DNA from 3 places in the Rahnella sp. WP5 genome. Region 3 is predicted to be linked to each of the others. Evidence: riboswitches for the same ligand, from Rfam matches in the RefSeq annotation. Region 3 holds a riboswitch; each other region holds the start of a gene.
The links. Region 3 has a riboswitch for thiamine pyrophosphate ahead of thiB (thiamine ABC transporter substrate binding subunit). Riboswitches for the same ligand answer to the same signal wherever they lie in the genome.
Positions count from the first base shown of each region.

Region 1 (5,386 bases), on a different contig from region 3:
AATATTCCACAGCATTGTAAAGTCAGGGACAGTGAAACCCTGTTAACGCTGTTCAGATTATTTTTATATGAACAGGAACGCGGCGGTAATTCTCTTGAGCTGTTCCTGATTTTACTGTTAGAGGAAGTCTCGCGCGCCTGGCCGGAGAATGTCGAACCCGGCGGCCCCGGCGTGGCGCTGGCCTACAAAGCCCGTCAGTTGATCACAACACAGTTTCATCTGCCACTGGGAGCCTCTGAGCTGGCGCAGCGGCTGCACTGTAACGCGGATTATCTCGGGCGGGTTTTCCGCCTGACCTTTCAGATGACGCTGACGGATGCGCTGCATAAACAACGTGTCGCTGCAGCAGAAAAGCTGTTACTGGCCAATACCGGCAATGTGGCGGACGTGGCACGCCTGACGGGGTTTAACGATGTGGCGTATTTTCGCCGGGTATTTCGTAAACTGCTGGGTATCACACCAGCGGCCTATAAAAAGCTGTATTGCCGGGAGCATATAAACTCCCAATAATTTGATGAAAGCTTGCGCTAACAATCTCAAAAACATCAGAAAACTCATGTTAGTATTGTCGTTTCCCGACTTTAAAGACAACTTTTGCCCATGACAGACTCCTTTGAATTTCTCAGTAATGTGCCGGTTAATCAGCAGATTTATCGCACCTTGCGTCAGGACATCGTCACCTGTGCCATCGCGCCGGGGGCATTCCTGTCGGAGAAAGAGATTTCCACACGCTTTAATGTGTCCCGCCAGCCGGTTCGCGAAGCTTTTATCAAACTGGCCGAAGCCGGGCTGGTTCAGGTTTTACCGCAACGCGGCACCTATGTAATGAAAATTTCCTCCAAGCGGGTTGCCGACGGACGCTTCATTCGCGAAGCAGTCGAAACCGCCGTGGTACGCCGTGCAGCCATGGTCGCCACCGATAAAGATCTGGCCTTGCTCGAACATAATCTTGAGCGTCAGACGCTGGCGGCAAAGAGTCAGCAAACGCAGGAATTCCTGCTGCTGGATGATGAGTTCCACCGCACGATTGCGCAGATCATCGACTGCCGCCTGGCATGGGAAACCGTCGAGCACATCAAAGCGACAATGGATCGCGTCCGCTTTTTGACACTCAGTAAAGTGTCACCGCCGGAAAATCTGATTGCACAACATTATGCGATTTTTGACGGGCTGAAAGCGCATGACCCGGACGCCGCTGAAAAAGCTATCCGCATTCATTTGCAGGAAATGATTTCCACCATTACCCCGATTGCCGAACAGAACAGTGACTGGTTTGATGCCGAGTAAGTAAAAGGACGTTGTAATACACAAACAGTGAACGACAGCGATCAAATTTTGCGGGTTATCCCTAAAATCTGTATGACAACTTGGTGTAAGCTGTAAACCACATCAATATCGTGGATACTTTTATGCCAGCCGCAGCCGCCCTGAAAAAAAGCTACTACAGTGCCGATCAGTCACTGTCCCTCTCCCAGCTCGATAACGAGAAAATCACCCAGATCGTTCACGATCTGGACGTGGCAGAAAGCGAAAAAGAACATTACGTCACGGGCTGGATGGGACAGAACAGCGTGGTACTGGTGAGAAATTATCAGGACAAACGGGGCACTTCCAGCGGCCTGGTGATGTCACGTGGCAACCGTTACAAACTCACCGTTCAGGCCATCACTTTCCGCATCCCCAAAGTGCTGCTGTGGGTCACATTCCGCCGTAAGCCCCGCACCATGACCGTTATTGCCTATAACAAGCTGGGTGAGCAGGCGACCGGCCTGCAACAGTTCATGCATGTGCAGGATCCTGAACTCAGGGAGAAACTGGAACAGGACTGGCGTGAACTGAACGATTATCTCGGCATGGCCTGCTGGCAGATGGATAACAACCGCCCGCAGTGGCGCCAGTTGTATGCGGATATCACGCCGCAAGCCCTCCTGACGCTGGCTGAATCACCGTGGTTCAGTGGCAAAAAACTGCAAAAGGATGGCGAATTTGAAGGGCTGTGGTCACACGGACAATTTATTGGCCGCCGCAGCGGTGAGCATGCGGCATTGCTGCTGTCGTGGCAGGACGAGGAGAACGACGATATTGCCAGCTATCTGTTTGAACGGATGTCAGCAACTAAAATCCGCGTCATGCTGCGCCCGCGTAAAGAAGAAAAATTCTATCCGCTGAACCCGTTTGATGCCGTTCATTTGCAACAGGCGCTGACGAAATTTCATCAGGTTGAACAGGCGCTGAGCGAAACCCAGCACCAGGCATAATCCGCGGTTACCACCAGCGGTGGAAATGATGCACAGGCCCGATACCGTGGCCGACTTCCAGTGAGTCGGCCTGCATCAGCGCCTGCTGTAAATAGGCTTTGGCTTCGCGTACCGTATCGGCCCAGTTGTGATGACGCGGACGTAACGCGGCCAGCGCGGCCGACAGCGTGCAACCGGTGCCATGAGTATGTCGGGTATTCACACGCGGCGCAGTAAACCGCTCGCGGGAACCGGTCACAAACAACCAGTCAGGGCTTTCCTCATCACTCAGATGTCCCCCTTTCATCAGCACGGCACCACATCCCATCGCCAGTAAGGCTTCTCCCTGCTCACGCATTTCGGTTTCATTCGCCGCCACCGCACATTCCAGTAACGCCGCCGCTTCGGGCAGATTTGGCGTAATAATGGAAGCCTGCGGGATCAGCAAACGACGCACGGCATCCACGGCCTCCGGCAGCAGTAACGGATCGCCACTTTTCGCCAGCATCACGGTATCCAGCACCACAAACGGCGGCTGATAATGTCTGAGTCGCTCCGCAACCGCCTCCACAATCTGACTGTTCGCCAGCATGCCGATTTTCGCACTGTCGATCCGCACATCGCTCAGTACGGAATCGAGCTGTGCTGAAACGAAATCTGGCTCAATGTTATAGACCGACTGCACACCACGGGTGTTCTGCGCCACCAGCGCGGTGATCACACTGGTGCCGTACGCACCCAGCGCCGAGAAGGTTTTCAAATCCGCCTGGATCCCCGCCCCGCCACTCGGATCTGTGCCTGCAATCGTCAGTGCATTAATACGTTTCATTGCATTTCCTCGCCGTTCAGCCATTCTTCGCCCATTAAATACAGATTATCGAGGTATTCAGGCGTGAAACTGCCCGGCCCCTTCACGACCGCACAGGCGCGCTCGCCGGCACAGGACATCACCCGGCAGGCGGCGGCCACGTTATCCAGGCGATCACCCGGCAAAGCCACAAAGGCCGCCACCACCGCAGATAATGCGCATCCGGTACCCACCACGCGGGTCATCATCGGATGTCCGCCAGCCACCGCCCAACTGCGCATCCCGTCGGTGACGTAATCGGTTTCACCCGTCACAGCCACTACCGCGCCGGTCTCCCGCGCCAGTTGCTGTGCGGCAGGTAAGGCAGAAAGGGAATCATCACCGCTGTCCACGCCGCGCCCGGACGCACTGAGGCCGCTGAGAGCCAGGATTTCCGAGGCATTACCGCGGATTGCGGCAGGTTTAAGTGTGATGATTTCACGACAGAATTCTGTACGCCAGCTTAGGCCACCGACGGCAACCGGATCCAGCACCCAGGGCTTTCCGGCCTGACTGGCTGCGTGAATAGCCGCCCGCATCGCATCGGCATGGGGATGTGTCAGCGTGCCGACGTTCACCAATAAGGCATCGGCAATGGCGCCAAATTGCGCCGCTTCGGCGGGATCAACCACCATCGCCGGAGATGCACCCAGCGCCAGCAGGACATTGGCGGTAAAAGATTGCACCACGTCGTTGGTCAGGCAATGAACCAGCGGCGCTGAAAGGCGGAGTTGTTTGAGAGAAGTGGCGGCTAAGGTGCCGGGCAAAAAGGTAGGTCGGGTATTCATAAATCTCCCCACCGGCACTCAGGAAGGCGGTATCAGGAGAGATACCTGACTTCCCTACGCTGGCATAATCCAGATCAGGTAATACGGGTAAAATCTCAGCCCTGCTTTGCAGCGGGCACCCCGAGTCAAGGGAACATTATTGGCGGCGAAGGTCAGAAGATCAATCAGGAAATGCGTTAAAAACCACTGTTCTCTAATAGGACAGTATTAACATATCCATTGGTTTGACAGGAATACCCTTACTAAGGCGGCTTTTCATTAATATGTTATTTTTGCCACAAGCATCACATATACCTGCTAATCTATATCAAATACCGTCTGGTTTTATATATGCTTAAGAATATCTATAAGTGCTTTTACTTATTGAAATGATTATATTAAATTCATGAATAATATACATCAGCGTTAGCAGAGGAATGTGATGTGAAATTAATTATACAAATACCTTGCTTTAATGAAGGTGGCACGTTGGCTATTGCTCTGAATGCCTTGCCCCGGCATGTTGAAGGCTTTGATAGCGTTGAATGGCTGATTATTGATGATGGCAGCTCAGACGATACCATCGACGTGGCCAGGAAAAATGGCGTAGACCACATAGTCAGGCATAAGACCAATAAAGGCCTGGCTTATGCATTCATGACAGGAATTGATGCCTGTTTAAAATTTGGTGCCGACGTCATCGTCAATACTGATGCCGATAATCAATATAATGCAGATGATATTCCGAAATTAGTTGCCCCAATACTCTCGTCACAGGCAGAATTTGTTATTGGGGAACGTCCAATTCAGGCAATTGAACACTTCTCACCTTTGAAGAAATTACTTCAAAAACTAGGGAGTTGGGTTGTGCGGACGGCCAGTAAAACGGATATTCCTGACGCGCCCAGTGGTTTTCGTGCAATTAACCGCGAAACGGCTCAAAAGCTTATAGTTTTCAGTAATTATACTTATACCCTTGAAACTATTATCCAAGCCGGACAGAAAAACATCTCTATCACATCCGTACCTATCAGAGTAAATGATGACTTACGCCCTTCCCGACTGGTGAAAAGTACATTTTCATATATCAAAAGAAGCGTAATCACAATTATAAGAATATTCGTGATCTATCGTCCATTCAGATTTTTTGGAACCATTGGCTTGACACTTTTCACCATTGGATTTTTGATCGGACTACGTTTCTTATTCAAATACTTTACGGGAGATGGCACAGGAAATATACAGTCTCTAATTTTGGCATCTATCTTGTTGGGGATGGGATTTCAGACCTTGCTGATTGCATTCGTTGCAGATTTGCTTTCTGCTAACAGAACATTACTTGAAGATTTAAGATTTAAAACCGCACAACTGCACAACAGAAATCCTCAACCTTTGGCAAAAAAAAATTATCCACCTGAAAAAGATCAATTATAAAACTAGAAAATTATTACAATAGGAAAAATGATGGCTATAAAAATTGCTGGTGGTAAAACTGAAGATGGTATTGTTGTAGGTAATAATTACGATAAATATGC
Region 1 covers NZ_KN050720.1:708,513-713,898, forward strand. Annotated here, with positions in the region: gene EX31_RS20375 (AraC family transcriptional regulator) at 1-510, shown strand, start outside; gene EX31_RS20380 (GntR family transcriptional regulator) at 601-1,287, shown strand; gene EX31_RS20385 (hypothetical protein) at 1,410-2,258, shown strand; gene thiD (bifunctional hydroxymethylpyrimidine kinase/phosphomethylpyrimidine kinase) at 2,266-3,066, opposite strand; gene thiM (hydroxyethylthiazole kinase) at 3,063-3,872, opposite strand; TPP riboswitch at 3,907-4,005, opposite strand; gene EX31_RS20400 (glycosyltransferase family 2 protein) at 4,296-5,285, shown strand; gene EX31_RS20405 (class I SAM-dependent methyltransferase) at 5,316-5,386, shown strand, end outside.
Region 1: another riboswitch for thiamine pyrophosphate. It lies ahead of thiM (hydroxyethylthiazole kinase); the one in region 3 lies ahead of thiB (thiamine ABC transporter substrate binding subunit).

Region 2 (5,386 bases), on a different contig from region 3:
CCTCCGGCTATCGCCTGAAAGAGCAAGATCTCATCACCGTCTTCCAGTAAATGAGCTGGCCAGTTATCACGGGGGATAATGACCTGGTTAACCGCCAGTGCGCTGCCTGCAGGGTTTAACGCCAGCAAATTGAGCAGGTTTAGTAACGTGAGCGGTTGACTGAATTGGTGTGGTTCATCATTGACCAGAATGTTCACACGTGGCCTCCGCAGATGGCACAGGCAGATGAACGCGTGAGTTGCAGTGAACGCCAGTTTTGCGTTTTTCCATCGAACAGACGTAATTTGCCGCTCAGTACAGAAGGCAGGCCAGCCAGAATCTTCAGCGCTTCCAGTGCCTGCAATGTACCGATGGTACCGACCACCGGGCCGAGCACGCCGGATGTACGGCAGTTGCGCTGTACGGTTTCCTGATCCGGATATAAACAGGCGTAACAACCGTGAGCGTAAGGGGCTTCAATAACCAGAAGTTGTCCGCTGAATCCGACGGCGCTGCCGCTGATCAAGGTTTTACCGGCATCCACACAAACTTTATTAACTGCATGCCGGGTTTCCATGTTATCGCTGCAATCCAGAACGATATCGGCGTCCGATACGGCACGGGTCAATGCTTCTCCCGACAGACGTTCCGTGATGGCCACCGCTTCGCAAAGCGGATTCAGGCGCAGCAGTTCACGCTTTGCCAGAACGGCTTTGGGCTGATCGAGATCTGCCGTACGGTAGAGGATTTGCCGCTGAAGATTGGTGATATGCAATTGATCGTCATCGGCCAGAATCAGCTTACCTACGCCTGCTGCTGCCAGATACAAGGCTGCGGGAGAGCCGAGGCCACCAAGGCCGACAATCAGTACTTTCGCCGCCTGTAATTTTTCCTGTGCCAGCGGACCGAATTCCTCCAGCATCAACTGGCGGCTGTAGCGCATAAAAGCCGCATCGTTAAACATCTTGCGGCACCTTGCTGGCGCATAAGGCCAGCAGTTGTGCCGTTGCTGCACGCCAGTCCGCCGCCTGCGTAATGGCACTGACGACGGCTATACTGCCGACGCCGCAGTCGAGAACCGACGCCGCGCGGTCGATGCTGATCCCACCAATGGCCACCGTCGGAAAGCTGCCATCGAGCTTCTTAACATGTCGGGTGAGTTCTGCCAGCCCTTGCGGCGCCGAAGGCATATCTTTGGTCTGCGTCGGGAAGATATGGCCGAGGGCGATGTACGAAGGATTCACCGCGACAGCGCGTGCCATTTCAGCATCGTCATGCGTGGAAACGCCCAGCCGTAAGCCGGCCTGACGGATAGCCTCAAGATCGGCAGTATCCAGATCTTCCTGACCCAAATGCACGCCATACGCCTGATGCTTGACCGCCAGACGCCAGTAATCGTTGATGAATAACCGCGCCTGATATTTTTTGCCGAGCGCGATGGCATCAATAATTGCTGGCTCGGCTTGCTCATCAGGCAAATCTTTCACACGCAGTTGCAGTGTTTTAACGCCCGCGTCCAGCAGACGGGCAATCCATTCCACGGTATCAACGACCGGATATAAACCGAGGTGGAATGGAACGGCAGGAAAGGATTGAGAGGACGGATTCATTTGCTGCTCTCCGAACTGAGGTTATCGGCCGGGTGATAAAGCTCACCGCCGCGCGAACGGAATTCGGCAGACATCTGCGCCATACCGGATTCAACGAGTTCTATTGGCTGGGCTTTGGCTTCAAGCGCAGCGGCGTAATCGCGAACTTCCTGAGTGATTTTCATCGAGCAGAATTTCGGGCCACACATCGAGCAGAAGTGTGCAACTTTGCCGGATTCCTGCGGCAGCGTTTCATCGTGGTAGGCGCGTGCCGTTGCCGGATCGAGAGCCAGATTAAACTGATCTTCCCAGCGGAATTCGAAACGCGCTTTTGACATGGCGTTATCGCGGATTTGGGCACCGGGATGGCCTTTAGCTAAATCGGCAGCATGTGCTGCGATTTTGTAGGTAATCAAACCCTGCTTAACGTCTTCTTTGTTCGGCAGGCCCAGATGCTCTTTCGGCGTGACATAACAGAGCATGGCGCAGCCAAACCAGCCAATCATCGCGGCGCCAATACCGGACGTGAAGTGATCGTAACCCGGCGCGATATCGGTAGTCAGCGGACCAAGGGTATAGAACGGGGCTTCGTGACAATGCTCGAGTTCTTCGGTCATGTTGCGGCGGATCATCTGCATCGGCACATGTCCCGGACCTTCGATCATCACCTGAACATCGTATTCCCAGGCAATTTTGGTCAGTTCGCCCAGCGTGCGTAATTCGGCGAATTGTGCTTCGTCATTGGCATCCTGAATCGAACCCGGACGCAGGCCGTCGCCCAATGAAAGCGAGACATCATAGGCGGCGCAGATTTCACAGATCTCGCGGAAATGCTCAAACAGGAAGCTTTCGCGATGATGTGACAGACACCATTTCGCCATGATCGAACCGCCGCGCGACACGATCCCGGTCAGGCGTTTGGCGGTCATCGGCACATAACGCAGCAACACACCGGCGTGAATGGTGAAGTAATCGACGCCTTGCTCGGCCTGTTCAAGCAATGTATCGCGGAATATTTCCCAGTTCAGATCTTCGGCCACACCGTTCACTTTTTCCAGGGCCTGATAAATCGGCACGGTGCCGATCGGTACCGGACTGTTACGCAGGATCCATTCACGGGTTTCATGTATATAACGTCCGGTGGAGAGATCCATTACGGTGTCCGCGCCCCAGCGTGTCGACCACACCAGTTTCTCCACTTCTTCTTCGATGGAAGATGTCACCGCCGAGTTGCCGATATTAGCGTTCACTTTCACCAGGAAATTACGCCCGATGATCATCGGCTCTGATTCAGGGTGGTTAATGTTGGCGGGAATAATCGCGCGCCCGGCTGCCACTTCCTGTCGCACAAACTCTGCAGTGATACTGGCGGGCAGATGCGCGCCAAAGCTTTCGCCGGGATGTTGCTGGCGCAGAACCTCGCCGCGGATCCGTTCACGCCCCATATTTTCGCGAATGGCGATAAATTCCATCTCAGGTGTGATGATGCCCTTGCGGGCGTAATGCAGTTGCGTGACATTTTTACCCGCAATGGCTTTGCGAGGGCGCGGCAGGTGTTCGAAGCGGAGGTGGTCCAGCCCGTCGTCCGCCAGCCGCTGCTGAGTAAAACCGGAACTGACCTGTGAAAGTTCCTGCGTGTCCGCACGCTCGTTTATCCAGCGGGCGCGTAATTTTCCCAGACCGGTATGCACGTCGATAACTGCCGCCGGATCACCGTAAGGTCCGGCGGTGTCGTAAACAGGAATTGCTTCGTTTTCTTCGAACTGCGGATTGTCTTTGCCGCCGCCGACCAGCGTCGGGCTGAGCTGGATTTCACGCATCGGCACGCGGATATCTTCGCGGTCAGCTTCAAGATAAATACGCCGGGAGTTGGGGAAAGCTTCGCCCTGCAAGCTGTCGATAAACGACTGCGCCTGCGCGCGTTGTTGACGGCGATTTGACGGTTTCTTTTCAGAAATAACGGGTTTTTGGGTACTCGACATAGCAAATTCCTCGCAAAAAAACGTGATGGAAAATTGCTTGTCAGGAGGTTTACGGCAGGAGTAAAAATGGGCGGTGCAGCACGGGCGGCCTTATGCAGGCAGATGCCTGATTGCGCTGAACGCATAACATTACTCTTGTTCCCTTCGCGGGTACTAACCCGATCAGGTTCCGCGGATCCCGAATTAACGGTCTCAGCCTGGCGTAATTCTCAACAGAAAATTATGCGCTAGGCACTCCGACAAGAAGCCTCAATATAGGAGGCGTTTTTTTAAACTACAAGTAAAACCATAACCCTGAGCAGGGTTTTATTGTGGCAACGTGTTAAGCCGGTCTGGCGAGATCAGGTTCATTTTCCGAAGGTGGCACACTCTCCGGGGCAGGCTCAAAAGCCATGATAATTAATTGATCTTCCAGTTGAAAACGGGCATCTAATGCCTCACCGATATCCGATAATGCATAGTGAAACGCGAAAGCATTGTCATCGTTAATATCAGTTTCTGTGTAACTGTCATGGAAAGCCATGATAGCTTCAGTATTCAGCTCCAGAGCAGGGTAGATTTTTGCCGCCTGTACTTTTTTCGGGCTGCCTGCGCCATCGACTTCTTCAATGATGCGTGGATAGAGATGAAAATGCCCGGCAGAAAGATAGTCGACCAGATGATGGCAAAAACTGTCCAGCGCCTTTTCATTCAAAGGTGTATGTTTTTCTTTATTGGGTTTCAGACCGACGAAAGTGCAGTACGAAACCAGCAGTTCTTTGCGTGCGTGCAGCCATTGATCCACTAACTCATTACTGCCACCAACGCGTTGGGTCAGTCTTTCCAGACGATTTAGCATGGTTGACTCCGTGAGCGACAAAAAAAGTAACCAAAAGTTACTAATATGTAAATATCTTACTCAGATTGTCAGTCCCGACGAGGTTATGCAACAACAATTATGGAATTACAGATTACTGAGCAACACAACGGTTGGTGGATCATCAGCCAGGAAGGCAAGCTATGGCTGCCTGAGGGTGAACTGCCGTTTGGCAGCGCCGCACAATTTTCTCTGACCGGTAAAACAGCGCGGCAGATCGGCGAATGGCAGGGCGAACCTTTCTGGCTGGTTCGTCAGACGATGCCAAACCATATGGTTTCCGCCCGTCAGTTGCTGGATCAGGATCGCGGATTATTCCAGTTGGTCGGGCGTGGTGTGCAGTTGTCAGAGTTTTACCGTTCTCACAAGTTTTGCGGTTACTGCGGACATGAAATGCACGTCAGCAAAACCGAGTGGGCTGCACTCTGCGGGCACTGTCGCGAACGCTATTATCCGCAGATTGCGCCCTGCATCATTGTGGCTATCCGTAAGGGGGATGAGATTTTGCTTGCGCAGCATGTCCGTCATCGTAATGGTATTCACACGGTTCTGGCGGGTTTCGTGGAAGTCGGAGAAACCCTGGAAGAAACTGTGGCACGTGAAGTGATGGAAGAAAGTAACATCCGGGTGAAAAATGTCCGTTACATCAGTTCCCAGCCCTGGCCGTTCCCCAATTCGCTGATGATGGCATTTATGGCGGATTACGACAGTGGCGACATACAGCATGACCCGAAAGAGTTGGTTAACGCGAACTGGTATCGCTTTGATGCATTGCCGCAGTTGCCACCGCCCGGGACGATTGCACGCCGCCTGATTGAAGACACCGTTGCCCTTTGTCGTGCCGAACACGAAGAGTAGAGGCGATTTTACGTGATAGAATGCTGTCAGATGATTGTCGGGCGGCCCGAATACTGAAGGAAAGAGCAAGAATGAATGAGTTGAAAAACGACCGTTACCTGCGTGCTTTGTTACGTCAGCCA
Region 2 covers NZ_JQJR01000025.1:15,500-20,885, forward strand. Annotated here, with positions in the region: gene thiS (sulfur carrier protein ThiS) at 1-197, opposite strand, end outside; gene EX31_RS16805 (HesA/MoeB/ThiF family protein) at 194-943, opposite strand; gene thiE (thiamine phosphate synthase) at 936-1,589, opposite strand; gene thiC (phosphomethylpyrimidine synthase ThiC) at 1,586-3,550, opposite strand; TPP riboswitch at 3,673-3,799, opposite strand; gene EX31_RS16820 (Rsd/AlgQ family anti-sigma factor) at 3,873-4,388, opposite strand; gene nudC (NAD(+) diphosphatase) at 4,488-5,264, shown strand; gene hemE (uroporphyrinogen decarboxylase) at 5,336-5,386, shown strand, end outside.
Region 2: another riboswitch for thiamine pyrophosphate. It lies ahead of thiC (phosphomethylpyrimidine synthase ThiC); the one in region 3 lies ahead of thiB (thiamine ABC transporter substrate binding subunit).

Region 3 (5,386 bases):
CTCAGATCCATCGCCTGCGCCCAGCTATTTCTCTTGCGTAACCGCAGTTCGCGGCTGCTCCACAGCAGCATCATGGTCAGCAGCACACACAATAATCCGCTGCCGAGCGCGATACGCACGGATGTCCATAATGCCTGCCAGAGCGCGGGTTGTTGCAAGACACCGACCGCTGCACGGTTTACGCCATCGGTAATGACGGCGAGTAACGGCGGCAGGATCAGCAACAACGCCAGGCCAATCAGTACGGCATCGGCGATGCGCCGCAGCCAGGAATCGTCAGGATTACGCCAGCGCTGAGAATGCGTTTGGCCCACCGGCAACGCCTGACTGAGTTTCTGACTGAGCAACACCAGCGCCAGGCAACAAAACAGCTGGATCAGGGCCAGCGTGGCGGCGCGGCTTAAATCGTAGTCGTAACTTAGCGCCTGATAAATGGCGAGTTCAATGGTCGTTGCCTGCGGACCGCCACCCAGTGAAAGCACCGTGGCGAAGCTGGCGAAACACAGCATAAAGATTAAGGCGGCGGCGGGGAATATCTGCCGGCGAATGGCAGGCCATTCCACAAAGCGGAATTGCTGCCAGATATTCATACCGAGTTGTGCGGCGAGCTGGCGCTGCTCAACGGCGATATTTTCCAGTGCCTGCACTAAAAGACGGGTTGCCAGCGGCAGATTGAAAAACACGTGCGCCAGCAAAATGCCCTGTAAACCATACGGCGAGAAACGGTAATCCATGCCCAGCCAGCCGCAAATTTGCGCCAGCCAGCCCTGTCTTCCGTAAACACTGAGGATGCCAAACACGGCGACTAAAACCGGCAAGACCAGCGTCATCGCGCATAAACGCAGTAACAGCTGACGGCCGGGAAAACGGCGGCGGAACAAGGTGCGTGCCAGCAAAATCGCGGGCAGCACCGAGCAAAGCGCTGAAAGCAGCGCCTGCCAGAAAGTAAAGCGGATCACATGCCAGAGATAAGGATCCTGCCAGAGCGAGGTGCCGTTCATCTGTGGCGCATGACGCCACAGAGAGCCTAAAGCCAGTACGGCCACCAGCAACATAGCCAGTGATGCGATGACGCCCGGCAACAGCCAGCGGGGGATCAATGGCTGACGGCGTTCTGCCATGCCTGGATCCATTGTGAACGATGAGTTGCGACATCTTGTGCGCTGTATTGCAGAGATTTGGCCGGAACCGTCAGCTGTTTAAACGCGTCAGGCAGCGGCGTATCCACCACCGGATACATCCAGTTGCCGGTCGGGATCACTTTCTGGAAATCTTCCGTAGTGACGAACTTCATAAACTGTTCAGCCAGTTTCGGTTGCTTGCTGTTTGCCAGCTGGCCCGCCACTTCGACCTGCATGTAATGCCCTTCGGTAAAATCGGCTGCGGCGTAGTTATCTTTCTTCTCTTCGACAATATGATATGCCGGAGAGGTGGTGTAGCTCAGCACCAGGTCGCTTTCGCCTTTGAGGAATAAACCGTAAGCCTCGCTCCAGCCTTTAGTGACGGTGACAGTTTTCTTCGCCAGTTTTTCCCACGCTTGCGGCGCTTTATCGCCGTAGACTTTTTGCATCCACAGCATCAGGCCCAGACCCGGTGTACTGGTGCGTGGATCCTCATAAATGACTTTCCATTTCTGGTCGCTGTTGATCAGTTCATCGAGGCTTTTTGGCGGATTCTTCAGTTTATTTTTGTCGTAGACGAAGGCGAAATAACCGTAATCGTAAGGCACGAAAGTGCTGTCATTCCAGCCGCCCGGCACCGTCAGTCTGGCGTTGGTTTTCGGTGCTTTGGCGAATAAACCGGTTTGTTCAGCGGCCTGCAACAGGTTGTTATCCAGCCCCAGCACGATGTCGGCTTTGCTGTTTTTACCTTCCATCCGCAGACGGTTGAGCAAAGACACGCCATCTTCCAGCGCCACGTATTTCAGTTCGCAGCCGCATTGGGCTTCAAAGGCTTTTTTAATGGCGGGACCGGGGCCCCAGTCAGCAGAGAAAGAATCGTAGGTATAAACCGTCAGAACAGGTTTTGCCGCAAATGCAGGTGCAGAAAGTAACAGCAGGCAGGACAGTAATTTTTTCAACTTTGCGCTCCAAAAAAATGAAAGGGCAAAGGATTTTGAGTAAGCATCGCGCAGTCTCAAATCCCTCCGCCGGGATTAACCGGATCAGGTTCGACGGGTATCAGGTCTCAGCCATATTTAAACTTGCTTTCACAAGTGCTGGCACCCCGTTGAGAACGGATGTCATTCTAGAGACTAACGGCGCGATGCGATAGTCCGATTAACTGTCCGGTGGTGCAAACCAGGCGGATTTAAAGTCGAACCAGCCGAGGGTGTTCATACGCACGCCGCGCATACTGCGTTGCCCCTGTAGCACCAGCCAGTGATGGAACAGGGGATGGATCTGATGGCTGACCGTCTGTTTCTGGCTCCATTTCGCCATCGATAAATTCCCGGCGTGCCACAGGGCGGCATCGTCGTTCATCTCTTCGCTAAAGCAATGCTTTGCCAGCGGCAATTCGTAGAAATGCGCGAACAGTGAAAACTCCAGCGGCAGGGTGAAGTTGGCACTGCCGAGCCACAGATCACTTTTGGCATCGCCGCGGTGCCAGACTGCGTAATCCACTATCTGAATAATCAGTTCGATACCTTCTTCCGCCAGCAACGGGCGCAGGGCGTTGCAGATCGCCTGATGTTCGGAATGCTCGCCGTAAAATGTCAGCGTTACCTGCGTCAGGTTTTGCGGTTTGGGCGGACGTGGCCGGGGCGCTTTGTGATGCCATCGCGGCAGCAGGCCATACGCCGGAGACCAGTAGCGCTGGTAAATCGGTTCGGCATTATTCAGTAAGGCGATGGGATTGAGTAAATCGCACAACCACTGGCGTGTTTCTTCAGATTGTCCGACCGGCGAACGTTGGTCAAATAACAGGAAATAGCAGCCTTCTTCAAGGCGACTTTCCAGCTCGCTTTTGCCTGATTCATCAGCCTGAAGCTGTACGCCGGAATGCACCAGCTCTTCACTCAGTTCCGGTAATACCCAGATATTCACCTCGTCGATCAGTGCCCGGAAGCCAAAATAATCGTCAAAGGCGCGGATGCGCAGCTGTGTTTTCAGATTACGCACCACGGCGTAAGGGCCGGTGCCGACCGGATGGCGGGCAAAATCAGGCAGTGACTGCCATTCCTGCGGCAGGATCATCGCGTGGATATTGCCAAACAACCACGGCAGCCAGCGGTCGGGTTCATTCAGGTGGATATCTATGACATTTGCCGTGGGCGTCGTGACTGATTTCAGGTTGCTGAACAGCGGATGTGATTTCAGGCGAATAAACGTGGCGATAATATCTGCCATCTCGAGTTCGCGACCATGATGAAAATGAATGGCGGGGCGCAGATAAAACCGCCAGTGCAGCGGCGAAACTTCCTGCCAGTGATGGGCTAAATCGCCTTTTGCTTCCCCATTTTCCTCATTTATGCGTGTCAGGCCGCTAAAGATTTGTCTGGCAATGTGGGTTTCTGAACGGCGCAACATGGTGCCGGGCAGCAGATTCATCAGCGGGCGATAATACAGTACGCGCAGAATATGTTTGCCCTGACGGAAGCTGCGCCCGAGCTGGGACAGCAGCATCTGACGCACCAGGGTTTTGTCGCCGACCAGTTGTACCAGCTGATCAATGCTGTCCTGTTCCAGCAGCTCTTCAGCTCGCTGTTGCTGGAGTGCCAGCCCGGTATAAAGAAATTTCAGCGTGGATCGTTTGCCGCGTCCGGCCTCTGCATCCCACGTCAGCCAGCCCTGTCCCTGCATGGTGCTGAGCAACGAGCGCATGTGTCTGCGTGAACAGTTCAGGACTTCTGACAGTGCCTGTAATGTCGTTTCAGTTTCTTCACCGTGACAGCTTTGCCATAAGCGGATGAACTGTTGTTGCAAACGGGATGAGGACATAAAAGAGGAACTCCGTGGCCGATCTTCATCAATTTATCTTTCCTCATATTACGCCGATACTGTTTCTCAACGAAAGCCTGTTGTGAACAACCGGAGATCATCATGAAACGCAGTCTGAACGCCCGTTTCTATCAGCGTTATTTTGAAGCCATCAAAAAGAACGCCTCTAAAAATCATGCAGACTGGCTGTCATGGGTACCGGTGCAGTACCGTCTGGATATTCTGTCCCGTCTCACGCAGTGGGATATGGAAACGATGGACGACGAACAATACCGCCGGCGACTGTGACTTCAGGTCTGACTAAATTCGATTTTCTGAGTAATGGTGTATTGTCACCAGCCAGTGAGGAAACTCACTGGTTTTTTTATGCTCATTTTCCTGAACCGACTGAAACTTCGCTACACTGTCTGTCTTGCTTTATCTGCATTCATTTCTCAGGGACGACGTCATGTCAAAACCTCGTTTTAATCGTATTTATGTCACCTTTCTGGTGGTCTCCTTGCTGTGCGGCGTGGCGGGTGCATTACAGGCGCCGACGCTGAGTCTGTTTCTGACCAATGAAGTGAAAGTCCGGCCATTGTGGGTCGGCTTCTTTTATACCGTTAACGCTATCGCCGGGATTGCCATCAGCTTCCTGCTGGCTAACCGCTCGGATAACAAAGGCGACCGGCGGAAATTACTGATGTTCTGCTGCCTGATGGCGATCGGCAACAGTCTGGTCTTTGCCTTCAGCCGCGATTATCTGGTGCTGATCACTGTCGGTGTGTTGCTGGCAGCGATAGGTAACGCGTCGATGCCCCAGCTCTTTGCACTGGCGCGGGAACATGCGGATCGCTCCGCCAGTGAAGTGGTGATGTTCAGCTCGATGATGCGTGCGATGCTCTCGCTGGCCTGGGTGCTTGGCCCGCCGCTGTCGTTCATGGTGGCGTTGAACTACGGCTTTACGCCAATGTACCTGAGTGCGGCAGCGGTGTTTGTCGGCAGCATACTGATGATCCTGTTTTTCCTGCCCTCAGTACCACGCCTTGAACTGCCAGTGGACGAAAAAGTAGTGCATGCCAGCGCCTGGCGTAACAAAGATGTTCGTCTGCTGTTCTTTTCTTCTTTGCTGATGTGGACCTGCAATATCATGTATGTCATTGATATGCCGCTGTACATCACCAGCGATTTGGGCCTGCCGGAAGGGCTGGCAGGCTTGCTGATGGGGACGGCGGCCGGGCTGGAAATCCCTGCCATGCTGCTGGCCGGATATCTGGTGAAACGTACCGGCAAACGCAAGCTGATGCTGTACGCCGTGGCGAGTGGTGTGATTTTCTATGCCGGACTGGTGGCGTTTCAGTTCAAGGCGGCGCTGATGATCCTGCAACTGTTCAATGCGATTTTCATCGGCATCGTGGCGGGGATCGGCATGCTGTATTTTCAGGATCTGATGCCGGGAAGGGCAG
Region 3 covers NZ_JQJR01000006.1:241,459-246,844, reverse strand. Annotated here, with positions in the region: gene thiP (thiamine/thiamine pyrophosphate ABC transporter permease ThiP) at 1-1,121, opposite strand, end outside; gene thiB (thiamine ABC transporter substrate binding subunit) at 1,097-2,080, opposite strand; TPP riboswitch at 2,124-2,239, opposite strand; gene sgrR (HTH-type transcriptional regulator SgrR) at 2,280-3,941, opposite strand; gene sgrT (glucose uptake inhibitor SgrT) at 4,044-4,229, shown strand; gene EX31_RS03705 (MFS transporter) at 4,390-5,386, shown strand, end outside.